Regions from separate parts of the Mesorhizobium sp. WSM4828 genome, predicted to be linked through region 2. Evidence: predicted binding sites of a transcription regulator. Region 2 holds the regulator's gene; each other region holds the start of a gene.

Region 1 (8,044 bases), on a different contig from region 2:
GGGCATCTTCGCCTCCAACCTGATCATGGCGCAGGGCGTCGGTCAGGCGATCGCCGAGAACAGCCTCGCAGGCAAGGTCGGGCTGGTCGGCTTCGACAGCGACGAGAAGCTGATCAAGTTCCTCAATGACGGCGTCATTTCGGCTCTCGTCGTCCAGGATCCGTACCGGATGGGCTATGACGGCATCAAGACGGCGCTCGCCGCCTCGAAGGGCGAGAAGGTCGAGGCCAATGTCGACACCGGCGCCAATTTGGTGACCAAGGCCAACATGAAGGATCCGAAGATCGACGCGCTGCTCAACCCCAAGCTCGACTGAGTATAGCCGCAAGTGAACTGTTTCCGGGGCCTTTTCGCCCCGGAAACATCCCACTCGTGCCAATCGCGAGGCCAATCTTTGGGGGCCAATCTGGGAGGATTGTCATGATGTCGACGGCGCAGGAACTCCATCCGGCCCCAACGCTTGAACCGGGCAGGACCATCCTCGAACTCCGCGGACTGGAAAAGCGCTATCCCGGCACCCACGCGCTGAAGCCGGTCGACCTCGCCTTCAAGGCCGGCGAGATCCACGCCATCGTCGGCGAGAACGGCGCCGGCAAATCCACCCTGATCAAGCTTCTGACCGGCGTCATGCCGCGCACCTCCGGCGACGTCATCTGGGAGGGCAAGCCTGCCGCATTGGCGACGCCGCATGAAGCGATGGCGCTCGGCATCAATGCCGTGCATCAGGAAGTCGTCCTGTGCCGCCATCTCACCGTCGCCGCCAACATGTTCCTCGGCGAGGAGGATGCACGTTTCGGCATCCTGCAGCAGCGGGCGATGGTCAGGCAGGCGCAGAAGATCATCGACGATCTCGGCTTCGACCTGCCGGCGCATGTCATGCTGGGTGACCTGACCATCGGCCAGCAGCAGCTGATCGCCGCCGCCCGCGCCACCGTGCGCGGCACCAAATTCCTGATCTTCGACGAACCGACCGCCTACCTCACCCGCAAGGAGGCCGACCAGCTGTTCACGCTGATCCGCCGGCTGAAGGGCGAAGGCGTCACCATCATCTACATCAGCCATCGCATGGAAGAAGTGTTCGAGCTCGCCGACCGCGTCTCGGTGCTGCGCGACGGCACGCTGGTCGGCACCAGGAACATTGCCGAGACCAATGACGCCGAGCTGGTCAAGATGATGATCAACCGCTCGATCGAGCAGGTCTACCACAAGGAGCATTTCACCCCCGGCGCGATGCTTGTAGAAACCAGGAACCTGTCCGGCAAGGGTTTCGAAAATGTCTCGATGTCCGTCCGCGCCGGCGAGATCGTCGGCCTCTATGGCCTGATCGGCGCCGGGCGCAGCGAGTTCGTCACCACGCTCTATGGCCGGCACCGCAAATCGGCCGGCCAGATCCTGTGGGAGGGCAAGGAGGTCAAGGTCAATTCCGAACATGACGCGATCAGGCTCGGCATGGCGCTGGCCCCGGAAAGCCGCCGCGACCAGGGCCTCTGCCTCAACCTGCCGGTCGGACTCAACCTCAATCTGCCGATCTACAAGCGCATCTCGAGCAATCTGCTGATCTCCCGCGCGCAGGAAAAGGCGCAGGCCGATCGCCAGATCGCCGACCTGCGTATCAAGACGCCGACGCGCAGCGCCCTGGCCTCCAGCCTGTCCGGCGGCAACCAGCAGAAGATCGTCATCGGCAAATGGCTCGCCCATGGCGCCAAGCTGTTCATCTTCGACGAGCCGACTGTCGGCGTCGATGTCGGCACCAAGGCCGAGATCTACCGCCTGTTTGGCGCGCTGCTGTCCAAGGGAGCCGGCATCATCCTGATCTCGTCCTACCTGCCTGAGGTCTATGAGCTCGCCGACACGCTGCACGTGTTCCGGCGCGGCAAGCTGGTGGCCACGCATGGGTTTCGTACCGCTGATCACGAGGAGATCCTCACCCAGGCGCTGGCCGAGAAACAAGAAAGACCGGGAGGACGGATATGAGCACCGAGGCGATCGCTGTCGAAAGGCCGAAACGCAACTACAACGCCCTGTTCGGGCTGACACTGCTGGCGCTGCTGGTTCTTTTGTGGGTCATCCTGTCGGTGGCGACGCCGAGCTTCGCCTCGGCGAACAACATCTCGAACCTGTTGCGGCAAGGGTCGATGATCGCCATCCTGGCGGTCGGCCAGACCTTCGTCATCATCACCGGCGGCATCGACCTTTCCGTCGGCGCCGTGGTTGGCTTCGCCACCGTCATCGTCGCGATGCTGATCAACGCCGGCACACCGGTTTTCCTCGCCATCCTGATCACCTTGCTGGTCGGCGTCGCCATCGGCATGTTCCACGGCTTCGGCATCGTCAAGATGGGCCTGCCGCCCTTCATCATCACCTTGGCAACGCTGACCTCGCTGCGCGGCATCGGTCTGTTGATGACCAACGGCAACTCGATCTCGATCAACAACGACGCCTTCCAGACATTCTCGCGCAGTTCCTTCGTCGGCGTCCCCAATCTGTTCTGGATGGTGATCCTGGTCGGCATCCCGGCCTACATCTTCCTGCACCACAGCCGCTGGGGCCGCTATCTGTTCTCGGTCGGCTCCAACGCCGAGGCGTCGCGTCTGTCGGGCGTCAACGTCCAGCGCACCATCTACATGGCCTACACGCTATCCGGGCTGTGCGCGGCCTTCGTCGGTGTGCTGCTTGCCTCGCGCATCGGCATCGGCAATCCGACGCAGGCCGAGGGCTGGGAATTGCAGGCGATCGCCTCTTCGGTGATCGGCGGCACCTCGCTGTTCGGCGCTGTCGGCTCCGTGCACGGGCCGCTGCTCGGCGCCTTCATCCTTGCCACCATCAACAACGGCGCCAATCTGCTCAACGTCAACGCCTTCTGGCAGCGCATCATCACCGGCGTGCTGATCATCGTCATCGTCTATTTCGACGGGCTGCGCCGCCGCGGCAAATAGACCGCCTCCCAACAACCGCCGGCCTCGCGACAGCAGAGCCGGCGGTGCCATGAACCGACTGGATTGAAGCATGAAAGCCGTCGTCTGCCGCTCGCCCGGCGAACTTGTCCTCGAAGATCGTCCGGCGCCTGGCGCGCCCCCCGCCGGCTGGGCGCTGGTCGCCGTCAGCCATGTCGGCATCTGCGGCACCGACTATCACATCTTCGAAGGCAAGCACCCGTTCCTCGCCTACCCCCGCATCATGGGCCACGAGGTTTCCGGCACCGTGATCGAGATTGGCGAGGGCGTCGATCTCGCCGTCGGCGAAGCGGTGATCGTCAATCCCTATCTCGCCTGCGGCAAATGCATCGCCTGCCGGCAAGGCAAGCCCAATTGCTGCGTCAGGATCGAGGTGCTCGGCGTCCACCGCGACGGCGCCATGTGCGAGCAGATCCTGGTGCCGGCGCAAAATCTTTATCCGGCAAACGGCCTGTCGCTGGCCGATGCCGCCGCCATCGAATTCCTGGCGATCGGCGCCCATGCCGTGCGGCGCTCGCTGGCTGATCCAGGTGCGCGCGCGCTGGTCATCGGCGCCGGCCCGATCGGGCTCGGCACGGCGCTGTTCGCCCGCATCGCCGGGCTCGACGTGACGCTGCTCGACATGAGTGCGGAGAGGCTGGGTTTCGCCGAAAGCGAACTCGGCTTCGCGACCCTCGACGGCTCGCGAGGCACCGCTGCCGACCTGGTGCGGGACGCAACCGGCGGCGACGGCTTCGACGTGGTTTTCGATGCCACCGGCAACACCCAGTCGGTGCAGTCGGCCTTCGCCCATGTCGCGCATGGCGGAGCGCTGGTCCTGGTCAGCGTCGTCAAGGACGACATCGCCTTTTCCGATCCCGAATTCCACAAGCGCGAGATGATGCTGATCGGCAGCCGCAACGCCCTGCGCGCCGATTTCGACCATGTCGCTGCCTCGATCCGCAACGGCGCGGTGCCCTTGGCGAAGCTCGTCACCCATCGCACTACGCTTGGCGAAACGCCGCACGACCTCGCCCGCTGGGCGCATGAGAAGTCCGGCCTGATCAAGGCTGTGATCGAGGTGGGGTCATAACATGGCAGGCGGTGAACCCGGCCCGAATTGACGACGCCCCGCGCAGGTCGACCCCCACTCCGCCTCGGCTTCGCCGAGCCACCTCTCCCCCGATCGACGGGGTAGAGGAAGGCTGCGAGCCTATTGCAGCCAACGCTCCTCAACCAGACTCCCTCCTTCTCCCGCCGTCAGCGGGCTCCCTTCCTCTCCCTCCGGAGGGGGAGAGGTGGCTCGGCGAAGCCGAGACGGAGTGGGGGAAGGCGGTCCTCAAACGCCAAGCCGCTGATAAGTAAGCGCGACCGAGCCGGTATGATATCAGCGTGAGTCAGATAAATCACGGTCTCGTACCGGCCGGCACTACCTACAGCGCCGACAGATTGAGCTCGATCCGCTCGGCCGGGAAGCGCGACTCCGAAAACTGGATCGGCTGACCGTCGGGCGTGACGTTGACGGCGACGGTCACCAGCACGATGGCGCCGGGTTGCAGGTCGAGGTCGGCAAGGTCGGCGGCATCGGCATGGCGCGCCGACAGCACGGTCGATTGCCTGAGATAGTCGTCAATGCCGAAACGTGCCAGCGATGCTGTGATCGAACCGGTTTCCTCCATGGCGGCATCGATGCCGGCAAAGCGCCTGGCATCGAACCAGCCGGCCGCGCGGGACACCGGCATTCCATCGGCTTCGCCGCGCGTTTCCAGGCGTATCACCTCGGCCCCCGTCGCAAGGCCCAAGCCCTCTGCGACACGACGGTTGGCCGGCTCGACCGACGACGCCAGCAAAGTGATATGCCGCTCGGACGCCTGTCCTTGCAATCCCTCGGAAAAGCGTGTGCGGGCACCGATCGGATAGGACAGCCGCCTGCGCGACAGCACGAAGGTGCCGCGCCCCTGCTCCGCCCTGAGCACGCCCTCCTGCACCAGCGCTGCGATAGCGCTGCGCACTGTGTGGCGGTTGACGCCATAGCGTCCGGCCAACGCGATCTCGGGCGGCAGCGCGGCATTCTCGGGAAAATCGCCGACGGCGATTGAATGCAGGATCTGGTCGGCGATCTGTCGCCACAGCGCGACACCGCTGCGCCGCTCGATGCTGCTGGGCTGCCCGATCATTTCCGCCCCCGATCTTTTTGCCCCAGACATTTTCCTCGTGTCATGCACTCGTCATGGACACGCATTAGAAAATAGATATAATTTGTATAGTTGTCTATATCAATAGACAAGTTTTTGGTGACAAGGGACTGTTAACTATGCGAGGACGGGAAGCGCGAGAGCAGGCCGAGCGCAAGGCCGTGATGGCGACGCTGGCACAATCGGCCGGCGACGATATCGTCCGCCTGTGGGACGAAGCCGGCCTGCCTTCCGAAGCGGAGCTTCTGCGTGGCCCCGAAACCGGCCTGGTTACCGTGCGCGGCCGCATTGGCGGCGGCGGCGCGCCCTTCAATGTTGGCGAGGCGACGGTCACGCGCGCCACGGTGCGGCTTGCGTCCGGCCATGTCGGCCACTGCTACGCGCTTGGCCGCGACAAGCAGAAGGCAAGGCTGGCGGCAATCGCCGATGCGCTGTGGCAGGACCCGGCCCACCGCAACGAGGTCGAGACCAGGCTCGTCGCGCCCTTGCAGGCGGCGCTGGCCAAGGCGCGTGACCAGCGCCGCGCCGAGACGGCGGCGACCAAGGTCGATTTCTTCACCATGGTGCGCGGAGAAGACTGATGGACGCTGCTGTGCAATCGATCGAAGGCGGCTTCGCCGATCCGGTATTCAACGCGCAGACCGTATTCCGCGCCGTCATGGACGCGATGGCGCGGCCGGGCAGCGTGCAGCCCTTGCCGGCCCTCGCCCACCCGCCGGCGCCGCTGTCGGCCACCGCCGGCGCCATTGCGCTGGCGCTGTGCGATAACGACACGCCGCTCTGGCTCGACCCGGTCTTGCAGGGATCGGCAGCGGTGAAATCCTGGCTTGGCTTCCATACCGGCGCACCGCTGGCCAACACCCCGGCCGACGCGCATTTTGCGCTGATCGCCACGCCGGCGGAGATGATGGCGCTCGACGGGTTTTCGCAAGGCACCCAGGATTATCCCGATCGTTCGACGACGCTGATCCTCGAGGTCGGCGATTTCGTCTCCGGCGCTCCGCTGCTGCTCGAAGGCCCCGGCATCGAGACGACGGCGACGATCGCGCCGGCGCAAATGCCGCGTCATTTCGTCGAGCAATGGAAGCAGAACAACCAGCGCTTTCCGCGTGGCGTCGACATCATCCTCGCCACGTCCGACGCGATTGCGTGCCTGCCGCGCACGACGCGCATCAAGACGATGGAGGCGTAGCATGTACGTTGCGGTAAAGGGTGGCGAAGCGGCCATTCGCAATGCTCACAAACTGCTCGCCGACCGCCGGCGCGGCGACCGTTCGGTGCCCGCACTTCGCCTCGACCAGATCGTCGAGCAGCTGGCGCTCGGCGTCGACCGGGTGATGAGCGAAGGTTCGCTCTACGACAGGGAATTGGCGGCACTCGCCATCGTCCAGGCGCGCGGCGACATGATCGAGGCGATCTTCCTGGTTCGCGCCTATCGCACCACGCTGCCGCGCTTCGGCTACACCGGGGCGATCGACACCGGCACGATGCTGGTCGAGCGACGGGTGTCGGCGACCTACAAGGACCTGCCCGGCGGCCAGTTGCTCGGCCCGACCTTCGACTACACCCACCGGCTGCTCGATCCCGAGCTTGCCGCCGGCGGCGATGTCGCCGAACCGGAACAGCGTGCAAGCGACGCGGAGGCGATGCCGCGCGTCTCGGCCATCCTCGCCCGCGAAGACCTGATCGAGCCCGACGGCGACATGCCTGGGGATCATGTTCCCGGCGACATCACCCGTGAGCCGCTCGAATTCCCGATGGCGCGTGACATCCGCCTGCAGGCGCTGTCACGCGGCGACGAGGGGTTTCTGCTGGCGCTCGGCTATTCCACCCAGCGCGGCTATGCGCGCAACCATCCCTTCGTCGGCGAGGTTCGCATCGGCGAGGTCGAACTGGAACTGGACGTGCCGGAACTGCCCTTTGCCGTGCCGCTCGGCAGCATCCGCGTCACCGAATGCCAGATGGTCAACCAGTTCAAGGGCTCGGCCAAGGCGCCGCCGCAATTCACCCGCGGCTACGGCCTTGTCTTCGGCCAGAGCGAGCGCAAGGCAATGGCCATGGCGCTATGCGACCGCGCGCTGCGCGCCTCGGAACTCGGCGAAGACGTCGTCGCCGCCGCGCAGGACGAGGAATTCGTTATCTCGCATTCCGACAATGTCCAGGCGACCGGTTTCGTCGAGCATCTGAAGCTGCCGCATTATGTCGACTTCCAGGCCGAACTCGACCTCGTGCGCCGCATGCGCGCCGAGCATGATGCCCGCGAAAATGCCGGCAAGGCCGAAGAAAAGAGGGAGGCAGCGGAATGAGTGCACAACCAGCGGACATCGCCACCTACAACTTCGCCTATCTCGACGAGCAGACCAAGCGGATGATCCGCCGCGCCATCCTCAAGGGCATTGCCATCCCCGGCTACCAGGTGCCGTTTGCCTCGCGCGAAATGCCGATGCCCTATGGCTGGGGCACCGGCGGCGTGCAGGTCACCGCTTCGATCATCGGCCCGGACGATGTGCTCAAGGTCATTGACCAGGGCGCCGACGACACCACCAATGCGGTTTCGATCCGCGCCTTCTTCAAGAAGGTCGCCAATGTCGCCGTCACCACCGAGACGGCCAAGGCGACCATCATCCAGACGCGTCACCGCATCCCCGAGTATCCGCTGAGTGCCGGCCAGGTGCTGGTCTACCAGGTGCCGATCCCCGAGCCGCTGCGCTTCCTCGAGCCGCGCGAAACGGAGACGCGCAAAATGCATGCGCTGGAGGAATATGGCCTCATGCATGTGAAGCTCTACGAGGACATCGCCAGGCACGGCCGCATCGCCACCACCTATGCCTATCCGGTCAAGGTGGAGGGCCGCTATGTGATGGACCCGTCGCCGACACCGAAGTTCGACAATCCGAAGATGCACCGTTCGCCGGC
Region 2 (8,044 bases):
ACCCGAGAGTATGTGGATCCCGACCCAGATGACTAGCAGCGCGCCGACCATGCCGAGCATGCGCGTGTCGAGTTCGGTTGCCTTGAGAAATCGGGCAACGATGCCGAGCTCGGATTCACGCGCCCGGTCTGCCGTGCCGTCGACCGGCGTGTTCGAAGTTGTGTCGGTCATCTTGTTTCTCCCGCCGGGTTGCCGTCTGCCGCGGATGCCGGAAGCAGCCTAGAAGTTATCCGCCGGAAGCGGAAAAACAACTCTTCTTGAAAAAACGCCGCGGCGAGCGGCCGCGGCGTTCGGACGTCTCGGAAACGTCGGCTCAGTTGCAGACTGCAACAGTGCCCGCCGCCACGCCGGCGCAGACCTCTTCTTTCTTGATCCAGCCGGCGTCGATGACGACGTTGAGGTTATCCTTGGTGATGGCGACCGGGGTCAGGAACAGCGACTTGACGGTATTGCCGCCGGGCGTGGTGAAATCCTTCACGCCGGCAATGTCGGTCATCTGCTTGCCGTCGGCCAGTTGCGAGGCGATCTCGGCGGCGTTCTTGCCGAGCTCGCGCGCGTCCTTCCACACCGACACGGTCTGTGTGCCGAGCGCGATGCGGTTCAGCGCGGCGTGGTCGCCGTCCTGGCCCGAGACCGGAACAGATCCGGCCAGCCCTTGCGCCGTCAGCGCGGCGACGACGCCGCCGGCAGTGCCGTCGTTGGCGGCGACCACGGCATCGACCTTGTTGTCGTTCGCCGTCAGGAATTGTTCCATGTTCTTCTGGGCGTTGGCCGGCAGCCAGCCGTCGGTATAGGCCTCGCCGACATTCTTGATCTTGCCGCTGTCGATAGCGTCCTTCAGCACTTCCATCGAACCGGCAAACAGGAAATCGGCATTCGGATCGGCACCCGAGCCCTTGATGAAGACGTAGTTGCCTTCCGGCTTCACCTTGAACACTTCGCGGGCCTGCATGCGGCCGACTTCCTTGTTATCAAAGGTCAGGTAAAAGACGTCCTTGTTCTCGATCAGCCGGTCGTAGCCGACAACCGGAATACCTTCGTCCAGCGCCTTTTGCACGGCTGGCCCGATGGCTGAAGCGTCCTGGGCCAGGATGATCAGTGCGTTGGCGCCCTGCGAGATCAGGCTCTCGACGTCGGTGAGCTGCTTGCCGGGGTTGGACTGCGCGTCGGCGGAAATATACTTGTCGCCTGCGGCCTCGATGGCCGCCTTCATTGCGGCCTCGTCGGTCTTCCAGCGCTCTTCCTGGAAGTTCGACCAGGAGACGCCGATGACCTTGTCTTTAGCCTGCGCCACCGACGCCAGCGCCAGCGTCATGGCGACACCCGCCAGAATGGCGGTCGTGAATTTCTTCATCATATCCTCCCTGCGCCGCGTACGGCGTGACCAATTGGCTCAAAGACCACCTTAGAAGCTCTAATTTTTTCGAGCCTCGAAAAAATACTGGCCCGATCTCCGGCTGCTGTCAACATCGATTCTGATGGATTTTGATGACTCTGCGAGTTTTTTCGAGCGTCGGAATAAACGATGACAGCGCCACCGGCATCTGACACTATTTGCCTGCATCCGACACTATTTGTCGGACATTACCGACGGCTTCCGGTTCATGAGCGGCCGCGGCAACCGGGAGGAAAGCAAAACGATGTCGGTCGGAATCCGCCATGACGATTTGCGCCGGCGCAACCGGGCGATGGTGATCTCGGCGGTGCGCCGGGCCGGCCAGCCATCGCGTACTGAGATCGCAGCAACCACCGGCCTCAGCCATTCGACCATATCGGCGATCTCCTCCGACCTGATACGGGAAGGCATCCTCGCCGAGAGCAAGGCAAGCGAGCCCGTTTCGTTGAAACGCGGTCGTCCGCAGGTCGGCCTCGCCCTCAACCCGGAAGCTGCGGCGGTGTTGACCGTGGTGTTGTCGCTGAATTTCCTGTCGGCCGCCATTATCGACTATGCGGGACAGGTGGTCGCCGAGGAACAGCGCCGGCTGGACACGCTGACCATGCCGCGCGACGAGTTGATCCGTGAATGCATGGCCATCGTCCGGCGCCGGCTTGAGGATCCAGACCTTGACGTCCGCAGTGTCGCCCGCATCGCGCTGGCTATCCAGGGCATTACCGACTCCCCTGCACGCGCCATGCTGTGGTCGCCGATCACGCCGCAGACCGACATCGCCTTTGCCGACATGCTGGAGGACGAATTCGGCATCCCGGCAACGGTGGAGAACGACTGCAACATGATGGCGGTGGCTTTGCGCTGGCGCAATCCGGATCGCTATCGCGACGACTTCATCGCCATCCTGCTTTCGCATGGCATCGGCATGGGGCTGGTGCTGAAGGGCGAACTGTTCACCGGCACGCATTCCTCGGGCGGCGAATTTGGCCACATGATCCATCGTCCGGGCGGCGCGCTCTGCCGTTGCGGGCGGCGCGGCTGCATCGAGGCCTATGCCGGCAACTACGCCATCTGGCGCAACGCCAGGCAGATGAGCGAAGACAGCGAACCGGTCGCCGACGTCAGCGACGCCGACATGCGCGCACTGGCGGCCCGGGCGCGCGAGAAGGATGGGCCGGAACGCGAGGCCTACCGCAAGGCCGGCGAAGCGCTGGGTTTCGGTCTCGGCTCGCTGTTCGCGCTGATCGATCCGGCGCCGGTCGCGATGGTCGGCGCCAGTGCCGCTGCCTTCGATCTGATCGAGCCGGCCTTGCGCGAGGCCATCGCCCAGACCGCCGGTGGCCAGCATTCGGGCTCGATCTCCTTCGACACCGAACCAAACGAATTGCCGCTGATCCGCGAAGGCTGCGCGATGCGGGCGTTAAGCTTCGTCGACCAGGAGATTTTCGCGCCGGGCGCGCAAATGAGGCCCGGCGTCAGAAAGCACGTAGCCTGACCAGGCGGATCAATCTTCCCTGATCGCATAACCGGCACCGCGGATGGTGCGGATGACATCCGGCATGCGGCCGTTGTTGACCGCTTTGCGCAGCCGGCCGACATGCACGTCCACTGTGCGTTCGTCGATATAGATCGTCTCGCCCCAGACATTATCGAGCAACTGGCTGCGCGAGAACACGCGGCCCGGATGCCGCATCATGAATTCGAGCAGCCGGAATTCGGTCGGCCCGAGCCTGATCTCGCTCTTCTTGCGATAGACCCTGTGCGATTCGCGATCGAGCACGATGTCGCCGACCTTCAGCACGCTGGACAGCACTTCCGGCTTGGCGCGGCGCAGCAGCGCCTTGACCCTGGCCATGAATTCCGGCGTCGAAAACGGTTTGACCAGATAGTCGTCGGCGCCGGTCGAAAGACCGCGCACCCGGTCGCTCTCCTCGCCGCGCGCGGTCAGCATGATGATCGGCAACCGCTCGGTTTCGGGGCGCACCCGCAACCGACGACAGAGCTCGATGCCGGAAACCGCTGGTATCATCCAGTCGAGCACCAGAAGGTCGGGCACATTCTCCTGTAAACGGATCTCGGCTTCGTCGCCGCGTGTCACTACCTCGACCTGGTAGCCTTCGGATTCGAGATTGTAGCGGAGCAGCACACCCAACGGCTCCTCGTCCTCCACCACCATTATGCGTGGTGCGATCATCGGCTGGGCACCCCCATCATGTCACCGGCGCGGACATTGTCGTTTCGTCCTGCTTCGGACGATTGACCGGCAATTGCTCGCCGGTCAGCACATAGTACGCATTTTCGGCGATGTTGGTAACATGGTCGCCGATCCGCTCCAGATTCTTGGCGCAGAACAGCAGATGCGTGCAAGCAGTGATGTTGCGCGGATCTTCCATCATGTAGGTCAACAGCTCGCGGAACACGGACGTGTATTTGACGTCGATGCGCTCGTCGGCGGCACGCAGCTTGGCCAACGCGGCCGCATCGCCTGCAGCATATTCCTCGATAACGCCCTGCACCTGGATGAGCACCAGCTGCGCCATCGCGTCGATGGAATGCGACAAGTCGCGCGGCGTGACGCTGAGGCCGACCGCACTCACACGCTTGGCGATATTCTTGGCAAGGTCGCCGATGCGTTCGAGGTCGCCGGCCATGCGGATCGCTCCGACCACATGGCGGAGATCGTGGGCCATCGGCTGGCGTTTGGCGATCAGGGTGATGGCGCGGTCGTCCAGTTCGCGTTGACGCGCATCCATGATGGCGTCGTCGGAAACGACGCGTTGCGCCAACACGTTGTCGGAATTCAACAGGGCCTTGGTCGCCCCGCCGACCATCGAACCGGCGAGGTCGGCCATGTCGCGGATCAGCTTGCTGATCTGCTCGAGATCCTCGTCGAAAGAAGCGACTGTGTGTTCGCCCATGGTCCTGTCCTCATATGCATGATCGGAACGGCTCAGCCGAAGCGGCCGGTGATGTAATCCTGCGTGCGCTTCTCTCGGGGCGACGTGAAGATCTTCTCGGTCCGGTCGAACTCGACCAGTTCACCCAGATACATGAAGGCGGTCTGGCGCGACACGCGCGCCGCCTGCTGCATGTTGTGGGTGACGATGACGATCGTGTAGTCGGCTTGCAATTCGTCGATCAGCTCCTCGATTTTTGCGGTCGACAACGGGTCGAGTGCGGACGCCGGTTCGTCGAGCAGAATGACTTCCGGCTTCACCGCCACGGTGCGGGCGATGCAGAGCCGCTGCTGCTGGCCGCCGGACAGGCTCAAGCCGCTGGCGTTGAGCTTGTCCTTGACCTCGCTCCACAGCGCGGCGCGCTTCAACGCCTGTTCGACGCGGCCGTCCATCTCGGACTTGCCGAGGTTCTCGTAGAGCCTGACGCCGAAGGCGATGTTCTCGTAGATCGACATCGGGAACGGCGTCGGCTTCTGGAACACCATGCCGATCTTGGTGCGCAGCAGATTGAGATCTTGCGACCGGTCGAGAATGTTCTTGCCGTCGAGCAGCACCTGGCCCTCGGCCGTCTGTTTCGGGTAGAGCTCATAGATGCGGTTGAACACACGCAGCAGCGTCGATTTCCCGCAGCCCGATGGGCCGATGAAGGCCGTGACACTGCGCTCGGGCAGCGACAGGCTAATGTCCTTCAGCGCCTTGCTCTGGCCGTAGTAGAAGTTGAGGTTCTTGACCTCGATCTTCGTCTTCTCGGCGACCGTTTCGGTCATCGTCATGTCTGGGGACAACATCTGCGTCATCTGTCCTCTCTGCGTCCGGTAAGGCTGCGGGCGAGGATGCTCAAGCCCAGAACCGTCAGGGTGATTATGAGTGCGCCGGTCCACGCCAGCTGCTGCCATTCCTCGTAAGGGCTGAGAGCGAACTGGAAGATGGTCACCGGCAGGCTGGCCATCGGCGCGTTGATATTGCTCGACCAGAACTGGTTGTTGAGCGCAGTGAAGAGCAGCGGCGCCGTCTCGCCGGAAATGCGTGCTATCGCCAGCAATATGCCGGTAACGATGCCGGACAATGCGGCGCGATAGGCGACCGAACGGATCACCACCCAGCGCGGCGCGCCGATCGCGGCGCCGGCTTCGCGCAACGCGTTCGGTACCAGGTTGAGCATGTCTTCGGTGGTGCGCACGACCACCGGAATGACCAGGATGGCAAGCGCCACGGCACCGGCAATGGCCGAGAAATGCCCCATTGGCCGCACCATCAATTCATAGACGAACAAGCCGATGATGATCGACGGCGCCGACAACAGGATGTCGTTGATGAAGCGGACGACGGTGGTGATGCGCGAGAAACGTCCATACTCGGCCATGTAGGTTCCCGCCAGCACGCCGATCGGCGTGCCGACGACAACCGCGATGATCGTCATCAGCAGGCTGCCGGCGATGGCGTTGAGCAGGCCGCCCGCCTCGCCGGGTGGTGGCGTCATCTCGGTGAAGACCGCGAACGAAAGCCCGGCTGTGCCCTTATAGACCAGTGCGCCGAGGATGAGCGCCAGCCAGGCAAGCCCGATACCGGCAGCGACGACGCAAAGCGCCATCATCACCGAATTCCTGGCTTTGCGGCGGCTGTGGAGCGATGAGGATGTCGACATCGGTCAGGCTCCCGTACGGGCGTCGATCCGCATCAGCATATAGCGGGCGGCGGCAAGGATCAGGAAGGTGATGACGAACAGGATCAGGCCGAGCGAAACCAGCGAGGAGGTGTAGAGATCGCCGTCGGCTTCGGTGAATTCATTGGCGATGGTGGCCGAGATGGTCGTGCCCGGCGCGAACAGGGAGGCACTGATGCGGTGGGCGTTGCCGATGACGAAGGTCACCGCCATGGTCTCACCGAGCGCGCGGCCGAGGCCAAGCATGACGCCGCCCATGATGCCGATGCGGGTATAGGGAATGACCACGCGCCGGGTCACTTCCCAGGTCGTACATCCGATGCCGTAAGCCGATTCCTTCAGCACCGCCGGCACCGTATCGAAGACGTCTTTGGTGATCGAGGTGATGAATGGCAACACCATGATGGCGAGGATCAGCGCCGAGGTCAGAAGTCCGATGCCGTAAGGAGGGCCGGCGAAAAGGCTGGATAGTCCCGGTACGCCGTGAAAGATGTTGATGATGAAGGGCTGTATCGTCGTCTGCAGGAACGGCGCGAACACGAACAGGCCCCAGATGCCGTAGATGATCGAGGGAATGCCGGCCAACAGCTCGACCGCTATGCCGATCGGGCGCCTGAGCGGGCGCGGGCAGAGCTCGGTGAGAAAGATTGCAATGCCGATGCCGATCGGGACCGCGATCAGGATGGCGATGGCCGCCGTGACCAGGGTGCCGTAGATCGGCGCCAGTGCGCCAAATTTTTCCGTGACCGGATTCCAGCTCTCAGTCGTCAGGAAAGAAAAACCGAAAGACGACAGCGCCTGCCATGAGCCGGCAAACAGCGAGATCGCGACACCGCCGAGGATGACCAGTACCAGAATTGCGGAAGCGCGGGTGAGACCGCGGAATATGGCATCTGTGAGCGCGAAGCGCCGCACCGTAGCTTCCCTGGCCCGGGCTGCTGCGGATGATGGCATGGCATCGGAAGCGATGGTCATTGGGTCCTCGCGATTGAAGGCAACAGGGAGGACGCCATCGACGCCCTCCCTGGAGGAGATTACATGGCCGAGTAGAGCGGCTTGCCGTCGTCGCCGACGACTTCCTTGGCCCACATGGCCTTGACGCTCTCGACCACCTTGTCGGGCATCGGAACGTAGTCCAACTCGCCGGCCATCTCGTCGCCCTTGTCGTATGCCCAGGCGAAGAATTTGAGCGCTTCGCCGGTCGTCGCGGCGTCGTCCGGCTTTTTGTACAGGAGGATCCACGTGGCAGCCGTCATCGGCCAGGACTCGGCGCCCGGCTCGTTGGCGAGGATGACGCCATAGCCCGGCTGCGAGCTCCAGTCGGCATTGGCCGCTGCTGCCGAGAACGCCGCCGCGGTCGGTTCGACCTTCTTGCCGTCCTTGTTGATCATGTCGGTGTGGGTGAGCTTGTTCTGCTTGGCGTAGGCGTATTCGACATAGCCGATCGCGCCGCCGGTCTGGGCGACGTTGTTGGCAACGCCCTCATTGCCCTTGGCGCCGATGCCGACGGGCCATTCCACTGCCTTGTCGACGCCGACCTTTTCCTTCCAGTCCGCGCTGACGTCGCCGAGATAGTATGTGAAGTTGAACGTCGTGCCCGAACCGTCGGAACGATGAACGACCGCGATCGCCTGCGAAGGCAGCTTGACGTCGGGATTGAGCTTCTTGATCGCCTCGTCATCCCAGCTCGTGATCTTGCCGAGGAAGATGTCGGCCAGCGTCGGGCCGTCGAGAACCAACTCGCCCGGCTTGATGCCTTCGAGATTGACGACGGGAACGATGCCGCCCATCACCATCGGGAACTGAGCCAGTCCGGACGCTTCAAGCTCTTCGCCTTTGAGCGGCGCATCCGAAGCGCCGAAGGTAACGGTCTTGGCCTTGATCTGCTTGATGCCGCCGCCGGAACCGATCGACTGGTAGTTAAGGCCAACGCCGGTGTCTTTCTTGTAGGTGTCGGCCCACTTCGCATAGATCGGGTAGGGGAAGGTGGCGCCGGCGCCGGAGATGTCCGCGGCGAGCGCGGCGGACAGGGTG
Region 3 (8,044 bases), on a different contig from region 2:
GCTTTTGCATGGAATTTTGGCTGGACGACCGGGCAGGTGTTGCTTATTCCGGCGAACCTCAATGTCCCGAACTGTCAGGAGCGGCATTGACATCCGGATTTGCGGACCGACATTCAGCGGATTAAATCAACAACTCTGTTTCAAGCAGCCGTTTTCAGCCATGCAGCCGATCATCTCGATTTCCGGGGTCACCAAGACCTACGCCACCGGCTTCAAGGCGCTGAAGGAGATCAATCTCGATATAGTGCGCGGCGAGATCTTTGCGCTGCTCGGGCCGAACGGCGCCGGCAAGACGACGCTGATCTCGATCGTCTGCGGCATCGTCAACCGCTCGTCGGGCAGCGTCACGGTCGACGGTCATGACATCAACCGCGACTACCGCGCCGCGCGCAGCCTGATCGGGCTGGTGCCGCAGGAACTGACCATCGACGCCTTCGAGAGCGTATGGGCGACGGTCAATTACAGCCGCGGGCTGTTCGGCAAGCCGGCGGACAAGGCGTTCGTCGAAAAGGTGCTGCGCGACCTGTCGCTCTGGGACAAGAAGGACGCCAAGGCGATCACGCTGTCCGGCGGCATGAAGCGCCGGCTGATGATCGCCAAGGCGCTGTCGCACGAGCCGCGCATCCTGTTCCTCGACGAACCGACGGCAGGCGTCGATGTCGAGCTGCGCCAGGACATGTGGGCGATGGTGCGCCGGCTGCGCGAGGACGGCGTCACCATCATCCTGACCACGCACTACATCGAAGAAGCTGAGGCGATGGCCGACCGCGTCGGCGTCATCAACCGCGGCGAGATCGTGCTGGTCGAGGACAAGGCCGAGCTGATGCGCAAGCTTGGCCGCAAACGGCTTGTGCTGGAACTGCGCAGTCCCCTGGCCACCGTTCCCGACGCTTTTTCGAGCTACGCGCTGGAGCTTTCGGCAGATGGAGGACAGCTGACCTACACTTATGACAACCAGAGCGAACGGCCGGGCGTCGCCTCGCTGATCCGCGAGCTCGAGGCGGCCGGCATCCAGTTCCGCGACATCGATACGGAAAACAGCTCGCTCGAGGAGATCTTCGTCAATCTGGTGAGGAAACCGGCATGAACCCGCGTGCGGCCATGAATCTTCATGCGGTATGGGCGATCTATCGGGTGGAGATGGCGCGCGCCCTTCGCACCGTGCTGCAGAGCATTGTTTCGCCGGTCATTTCCACGTCGCTCTATTTCGTCGTCTTCGGCTCGGCCATCGGCTCACGCATCACCGAGATCGACGGCATCAGCTACGGCGCCTTCATCGTACCGGGGCTGATCATGCTGTCACTGCTGACGCAATCGATCTCCAACGCTTCTTTCGCCATCTATTTTCCGAAATTCGTCGGCTCGATCTACGAATTGCTGTCGGCGCCGGTGTCCTATCTGGAGATCGTCATCGCCTATGTCGGGGGCGCGGCGACAAAGTCGATCGTGCTTGGCCTGATCATCCTGGCGACGGCCTCGCTGTTCGTGCCGTTGACGATCGAGCATCCGTTCTGGATGCTTGCCTTCCTGGTGCTGACGGCGGTGACCTTCAGCCTGTTCGGCTTTATCATCGGCATCTGGGCGAAGAGCTTCGAGCAGCTGCAGCTGGTACCGCTGCTGATCATCACGCCGCTGACCTTCCTCGGCGGCAGCTTCTATTCGATCAACATGCTGCCCGGCATCTGGCGCACGGTGACGCTGTTCAACCCGGTGGTCTACCTGGTCAGCGGTTTCCGCTGGAGCTTCTACGGCAAGTCCGACGTTTCGGTCGGCGTCAGCCTCGGCATGACGGTGGTCTTCCTGCTCATCTGCATAGCGATCGTCGCCTGGATATTCAGGACCGGCTACCGGCTGCGCAACTGATCGACTGGCCTTGTCCCGGCGAAGCCGCCTTATCGATCGACCTTTCCTCGCCGAAGGCGATGTAGGCCCGTGGCCCCGAGCCGGAGCTTGAATGCTCGATCTTGCTTTTTATGCGTTGTTATATATCATGTTATAGATTTTGAGGTGAAGCGACCTATGGAAGACGTCATACGTTCGCTTGGCTTCCTATGCCTGGGTAGCAGGTTGAGGCGTATAGGCGAGCAACTGCAAGCGGAGGCGCAGCGCCTGCTCGACCGGCTGGATGTTCCGGTTCAGGCGAGCCAGTACCCGCTGCTGGCTGCGCTCGACAGGCTGGGTCCGCTGTCTGTCGGGGAACTGGCGCAATGCCTTGGCATCGCGCAGCCAGGCGTAACGCGAAGCGTCTCGCTTCTGTCCGAATTGGGACTGCTCGAGGTCAGTCCGTCGACCGATGACCAGCGGCGCAGGATTGTCTCGCTCACTCGGGACGGCCGGCGACTGGTCGATGTCGCAGAGCGCGACGTCTGGCCTTCCATCGAGAACGCCGTCGCGGATTTGTGCGCGGATCTTTCGGGGCCGCTTCTTGAGCAGCTGGCTGCCATCGAGGACGGCCTCGCCGCGGCCCCTCTCGAACGTCGTGTAAAAAAGCCTGAGGGTGCCGCGCAATGAGACATCTGCTTGACCGCCCTGTCTGGAGCGCGCTTCAGACGCGACATCGGGCGTTCGCGCAAGGTAATGACCTCGCCAGGCGATACCGGCCATCGATTGTTCCTTTCGCCGCCACTGGGGCGGACGACCCGGATAGCCTGCGGGCGCTCGAAAAGCTTGTCTCCTCGGGCGAGAGTGTGATCCTGCTTCAACCGGACGCCATTGCTCTGCCCACGGGGCTTTCCGCGACTTCGGCCGCAGCCGGGGTTCAGATGATTGCAGAGCGGCCATTGCAGATCGTCTCCGACCCGCGCGTGCATCGTCTGACCCGAGACGATGCCGCTGAGATGCTCGCCCTGGCATTGCTCACCAAGCCTGGCCCATTCACGCTTGAAGCCTTGAGCCTGGGCGATTTTTGGGGTGTGAAAATCGAGGGCAGACTTGCGGCGATGGCCGGCGAGCGCATGAAGCAGCCTGGCCATACCGAACTCAGCGGGGTGTGCTCACATCCGGAATTTCGCGGCGGTGGCCTGGGCAAGCTGCTGTCCCTATTCGTGGCAAACCGGATAGTTGCGCGCGGCGAAGTTCCCTATCTCCACGCCTACGCCAGCAACGCCACGGCCATTAGACTATACGAGTCCATTGGCTTCAGGTTGCGAAGCACAATGAATGTGGCCGTGGTTCAGCGCACCGGATGATTAGTCGGCGCATGATGCGCAGCATGGATGCATCCCGTATCAGGAAAGGAAGGATCTCGTATGGCCGAAATCCTTCCTTGAGACTGCAAGACCTTGCTGCGTGTCAGACCGCGATCTTGCCTCCGCCTTGCCTGGTGATGGCAACGACCGCCGGGCGCACCGGCATGTCCGGTTTGAAGTCGGGCCAGCGCGTCGACAAATCCTCATAGTAGGACGGACGGCCGAAAGCCTCCCAGTCCTCGCCGCCGTCGCCCGGATGCTGGACGGCAACGAAGGCGGTCTGGTCGTCCGGCGCGAACAGGGGACCACACATTTCGGCGCCGATCGGCACGCGGAAGAACAGCTTTGAGGTCGCCCGCGCCGGCCCTTCCGTATCGACAGCCCACAGACCGTCGGTACGGCCAGTGGCCTTCGGGCCCTGGCCGTCGGTGGCGACCCAGAGGCGGCCGGCCGAATCGACCGCGCAATTGTCCGGCATGCCGAACCAGCCATTGGCGGTGGTTGCGGTCGAGAAGGTGGCGCCGACAGCGGCAACCGAGGGGTCACCGCATTTCAGCAGGATTTCCCACCTGCCCTTTGTCGCGGTGAAATCACCGCCGTCCTCGACGATCTCGATGATGTGGCCAAAGGCATTTTCGGCACGCGGGTTGACGGCGTCGACCTGATCGGCCTTGCGCTTCGAATTGTTGGTCAGCATGACATAGACCTTGCCGTTGGTGGCATTGGGCTGGATGTCTTCCGGGCGGTCCATCTTGGTGGCGCCGAGCAGGTCGGCGGCGCGGCGCGTTTCGATCAGCACGTCGGCCTGACTGGCAAAGCCGTTCTCCGCCGTCAGCGGCCCTTGGCCGAAGACGATCGGCAGCCATTCGACCGAACCGTCGTCGGCAAACTTGGCGACATGCAAGGTGCCGTCGTCGAGCAAATCCATGTTGGCGGCGCGATCGTCCGGGTTGAACTTGCCTGTGGTGACGAACTTATAGACATAGTCGAAGCGCTCGTCGTCGCCGAGATAGAAGACGACACGGCCGTCCTTGGCGACGATCGATTCGGCGCCCTCATGTTTGAAGCGCCCCATCGCGGTGCGCTTCCTCGGCGCCGAAGTCGGATCCTGGACGTCGACCTCGACGATCCAGCCGAAGCGGTTCGGCTCGTTCGGCTCCTTGCCGATGTCGAAACGGTCGTAATGCGCAGCCCATTCATAGGCACCTTCGGGAATGCCGAGGCGCTTGTAATTGGCGGCTTCCTTATGGCCCTGCGGCAGCTCGCCCGAGAAATAGCCGTGGATGTTCTCCTCGGCCATGACATAGGTGCCCCATGGCGTGACGCCGCCGGCACAATTGTTGACGGTGCCGATGACCTTCGTGCCGGTCGGATCGGCGCTGGTCTTGACGCGGTCGTGGCCGGCGACGGGGCCGGAGAGCGCAATCTCGGTATTGGAGGTGATGCGGCGGTTCAGCTTGCCGTTGCGAAAGACCTGCCATTTGCCTGATACCTTGCGGATCTCGACGATGGTGCCGCCATGCGCGGTCATCTCGACGTCGACTTGTTCCTTGCTGAGGGGCGCCTGCTTGGCTTTGCCATCGACGATGGTGACGAGGCCCGGAAACATCAGGTGCGGATTGGTGTATTCGTGGTTGACCACCAGCAGGCCGTGCTCGGCCGAGCCGTCGATCGGGATATAACCGACATAGTCGTTGTTGTAGCCGAATTGTCTGGCCTGGGCTTCTGCCGACTGTTTTGTCGGATCGAATTCGGGCGAATCGGCGAACAGCGGGTCGCCCCAGCGCAGCAGCACGTCGGCGTCATAGCCGGGTGCGACGTGATGCTTGTCGTCGATGCCGGCCTCGAGCTCGTCGAAAGCGAAGGCGGAGCCTTCGGCGGCGCGGGCGTTGTCGACGGTGATCAGCGCCAGCGGGCTGACGGTAGCGGCTATGGCCGAGACGGCAAGCGAGCCCTTGAGGAAGCCGCGGCGCGAGAACCGCGCGGCGATGATCTCACCCATCGTGCGGTTGTCGGTGGGATTGGCTCCTGGCCCATCGTTTTCCTCGAGCAGGCTGGTGCGGAAATGAGCGTCAGGGATGCGATGTTCGGTCGAGCGCTGTTCAGTCATGGGGGGCCTGCCTCTGGCTGGATAGATTGCTGGAGCGTGTTGCCTGGCCAGTCCGGTATCGCCGGCAGGTCACAGTTTGATGACATGCCGGCTAATTGCCACCTGCGATTTCGTATCCAGCATCAGCCCCGCTTGACCGCGACCGGCGCTTCGGAAACAAGAGCTGCGGCAGGCGCGTAGGGACCGCATCGGGAGGAACAAAAAGTGAGTTTCTGGGGACTTGGGCAGCTCTGCGTTTCGACGGTGATCTTCCTGCTGGCGGCGATGGCTGCAAAACAGTGGGGGCTGGCGCCGAGCCTCGGCAAGATCGTGCTGACGTTGGCGCTCTATTCGCTCGGCAATCTGATCATGCTGAGGCTGATCCGTGAATTCGGCATGTCGGTGTCGTTCAGCCTGTCGGCGGTGATCCAGCTGGTGTCGGTGAATGTGGTGGCGCTGGTCTTCTTCGGCGAGCGCGTCAATGCGTTACAGGCAACCGGCATCGTGCTTGCCATCGCAGCGGTGGCGCTGATCACGCTCGGGCCCTATCTGCAGAGGCTGTAACTGCGATCGGGCCGATGAAGAAGGTTGCAAGCAGACTGCGCAACTGGCTGGAGTTCCCGGTTCTGCTGGCCGGGCTGGTCATTGCCGGCGGGCTGTGGGGGTTCGAGGAGCTGATGGAGATGGCGCGGGCCACCACGCCGCATGCCTTCGATACCGAAATCCTGCTTGCCTTCCGCAAGGCCGGCCAGCCCGACAATCCGATCGGACCGGCGTGGCTGGAAGGAGCGATGCGCGACATCACCAGCCTCGGCAGCGCCAGCGTGCTGGTGCTGATCACGGCAGCAATGATCGTCTATCTGCTCCTTATCCGCAGGCCAGGCGCGGCGCTTCTCATGTTCGTCGCGGTAGCGGGCGGCCAGCTCCTGTCGAGCGTGCTGAAATTCGATATCGACCGGCCGCGCCCTGACCTGGTCTCGCATCTCGCCGATGTGGCATCGCTTTCGTTCCCGAGCGGCCACGCCATGCTGTCGGCGGTGACATATTTGACGCTGGGCAGCATGGCGGCGCGGTTTTTGCCCGGGCGGACAACGAAGATCTATGTGCTCGGGCTGGCGGTGCTGACGACGGTGGTGGTCGGCATCAGCCGCATCTATCTCGGCGTCCACTGGCCGTCCGACGTATTGGCCGGCTGGTGCGCCGGCTTTGCCTGGGCGATGCTATGCTGGCTTGCGGCACGGTTCCTGCAGCGATGGCTTGGGCGGGCCGACGGCACCTGACTCATGTCAGTGCTTTTGCGGTCAAATCAGCCTGTTGATCAGGCCATGGCCGCAGCCTGCCAACAGGCAAACCATCGACAGCAAGGCTGTCGAGGTCGCCATCGCTTTGAATATCTTCACCTGCTTATCCTTTTTGAAGTCGTGCCTGTGAAATCGGTGCCGCAATGGATGTTCCGCCAAACGATGCCGAGGTTTGTAGCATGACAGCGCATCGGCTGGCAAAGAGTGCTGCATGTTTCAAGTATGCAAGATGATTCTTGAACCATCATAATAATCAGGCGCTTCACCGCAGACACGCCGCATGCTGATCAACCACGGCGTCAAGCGGCCGCTGGTGACTTATGCCGCCTCGATCACGGATGCGCGGGCGCAGTTGAAGAAAGCCGCGCCCGCCGCCTGAGCCGATGGCTGGCTTAGTCGAGGCCCAACGCTGCGACTTCGCCCTCATTCATCAGCGGCACGAAGAGGGTCGACCTGCCGTCGGTGCCGATGTCCGCGCTGCCCGGCTTGAACGTCGCAACCACCTGCGGCGTGCCGCCTGCTTTGTAGCGGTAGAGCGTGCCGGTCATATAGGCAGTGGCGTAGATGCTGCCGCCGATGACAACGACGCCATCGAGGTTGGCGAATTTTTCCGCGCCGGGCAGTGGCGCAATTGCCTTGGTGGCGAGATCAACCGAGAGCAGGCCGCCCGGCTCCGCGGTGCTGAAGTCGGGCTTGATGCCCTTGCCCCACGAAGCGACGATCAGCCGGCCGCCATCGGCGAAGATGCCATTCGGCGAAGCAAGCGCCGCATCCCTGACGAACAGTTCCGGCCGGTCGCCGTCGATACGATAGATCGTGTCGGCAAGCATGTCCGTGACGTAGACCTTGCCGGACGCGTCGGCGGTCATGTCGTTGAGGAAGACGGCGTTCGGCACGTCGATCGTCGATGTTAGCTTGCCGCTTGCGAGATCGACGACGCGCACATGGGTGATATCGGCGACGTAGAGTTTGCCGTCGGCAATCGCCATGCCCTTGGGCGCGTCCATGCCGTCGGTCCAATGTTTCGTAACCATCTTGCCGTCCATCGACAGGACCGACAGATATCCATTGCCGTCGGCGTCGCCGGGATTGCCAACGATATTCGAGATGATGATGCGTTGGCCGGCGGCATCGAACAGGGCCGATTCCGGTTGATCGAGGCTGCCGGCGCGCCAGAGTTCAGCGGCCTGAACTGCCGGCGCAGCCGCGATGCCGACGATAGCGAGAAGTATCGGTGTGAAGAGGCTCTTCATGGCTAGTCTCCTGTAATGGACTGGCGGAGAGCTAGGCCTTTCGATACTTTTCGGGAAGATGTATCAGGACTAGTACCGAAGGCTGATACCAAATCGCGCAACAGAGGTGCATCCCATGAACGGCCTGATCTTCGAAGCGCTCAAGCGGACGCTTAAGGCCAAGGGCGTGACCTATCGCGTCCTTGCCGAGCGGATGGGCGTTTCCGAGCCTAC

The links. Region 2 encodes PhoB, which activates phosphate uptake and scavenging genes when phosphate is short. Its sites were predicted from a motif close to TGTCATNNANCTGTCAT; they were not measured.
Region 1: a site for PhoB is predicted at 5,149-5,165, ahead of phnF (phosphonate metabolism transcriptional regulator PhnF). Genes of this name have one in related genera too.
Region 3: a site for PhoB is predicted at 5,367-5,383, ahead of AC0L2X_RS09265 (PhoX family protein). Genes of this name have one in related genera too.

What each region holds. Positions count from the first base shown of each region.
Region 1 is NZ_JBVVQK010000031.1:36,636-44,679, forward strand. It holds gene AC0L2X_RS26965 (ABC transporter substrate-binding protein) at 1-316, shown strand, start outside; gene AC0L2X_RS26970 (sugar ABC transporter ATP-binding protein) at 421-1,974, shown strand; gene AC0L2X_RS26975 (ABC transporter permease) at 1,971-2,936, shown strand; gene AC0L2X_RS26980 (zinc-binding alcohol dehydrogenase family protein) at 3,007-4,026, shown strand; gene phnF (phosphonate metabolism transcriptional regulator PhnF) at 4,367-5,110, opposite strand; gene phnG (phosphonate C-P lyase system protein PhnG) at 5,248-5,709, shown strand; gene phnH (phosphonate C-P lyase system protein PhnH) at 5,709-6,320, shown strand; gene AC0L2X_RS27000 (carbon-phosphorus lyase complex subunit) at 6,322-7,434, shown strand; gene AC0L2X_RS27005 (alpha-D-ribose 1-methylphosphonate 5-phosphate C-P-lyase PhnJ) at 7,431-8,044, shown strand, end outside.
Region 2 is NZ_JBVVQK010000012.1:116,710-124,753, forward strand. It holds gene AC0L2X_RS16170 (sugar ABC transporter permease) at 1-171, opposite strand, end outside; gene xylF (D-xylose ABC transporter substrate-binding protein) at 314-1,354, opposite strand; gene AC0L2X_RS16180 (ROK family protein) at 1,641-2,885, shown strand; gene phoB (phosphate regulon transcriptional regulator PhoB) at 2,895-3,584, opposite strand; gene phoU (phosphate signaling complex protein PhoU) at 3,601-4,308, opposite strand; gene pstB (phosphate ABC transporter ATP-binding protein PstB) at 4,341-5,144, opposite strand; gene pstA (phosphate ABC transporter permease PstA) at 5,141-5,992, opposite strand; gene pstC (phosphate ABC transporter permease subunit PstC) at 5,996-6,985, opposite strand; gene pstS (phosphate ABC transporter substrate-binding protein PstS) at 7,045-8,044, opposite strand, start outside.
Region 3 is NZ_JBVVQK010000006.1:48,787-56,830, reverse strand. It holds gene AC0L2X_RS09285 (ABC transporter ATP-binding protein) at 161-1,087, shown strand; gene AC0L2X_RS09280 (ABC transporter permease) at 1,102-1,863, shown strand; gene AC0L2X_RS09275 (MarR family winged helix-turn-helix transcriptional regulator) at 2,020-2,511, shown strand; gene AC0L2X_RS09270 (GNAT family N-acetyltransferase) at 2,508-3,188, shown strand; gene AC0L2X_RS09265 (PhoX family protein) at 3,292-5,298, opposite strand; gene AC0L2X_RS09260 (hypothetical protein) at 5,503-5,841, shown strand; gene AC0L2X_RS09255 (phosphatase PAP2 family protein) at 5,856-6,557, shown strand; gene AC0L2X_RS09250 (SMP-30/gluconolactonase/LRE family protein) at 6,971-7,831, opposite strand; gene AC0L2X_RS09245 (helix-turn-helix domain-containing protein) at 7,947-8,044, shown strand, end outside.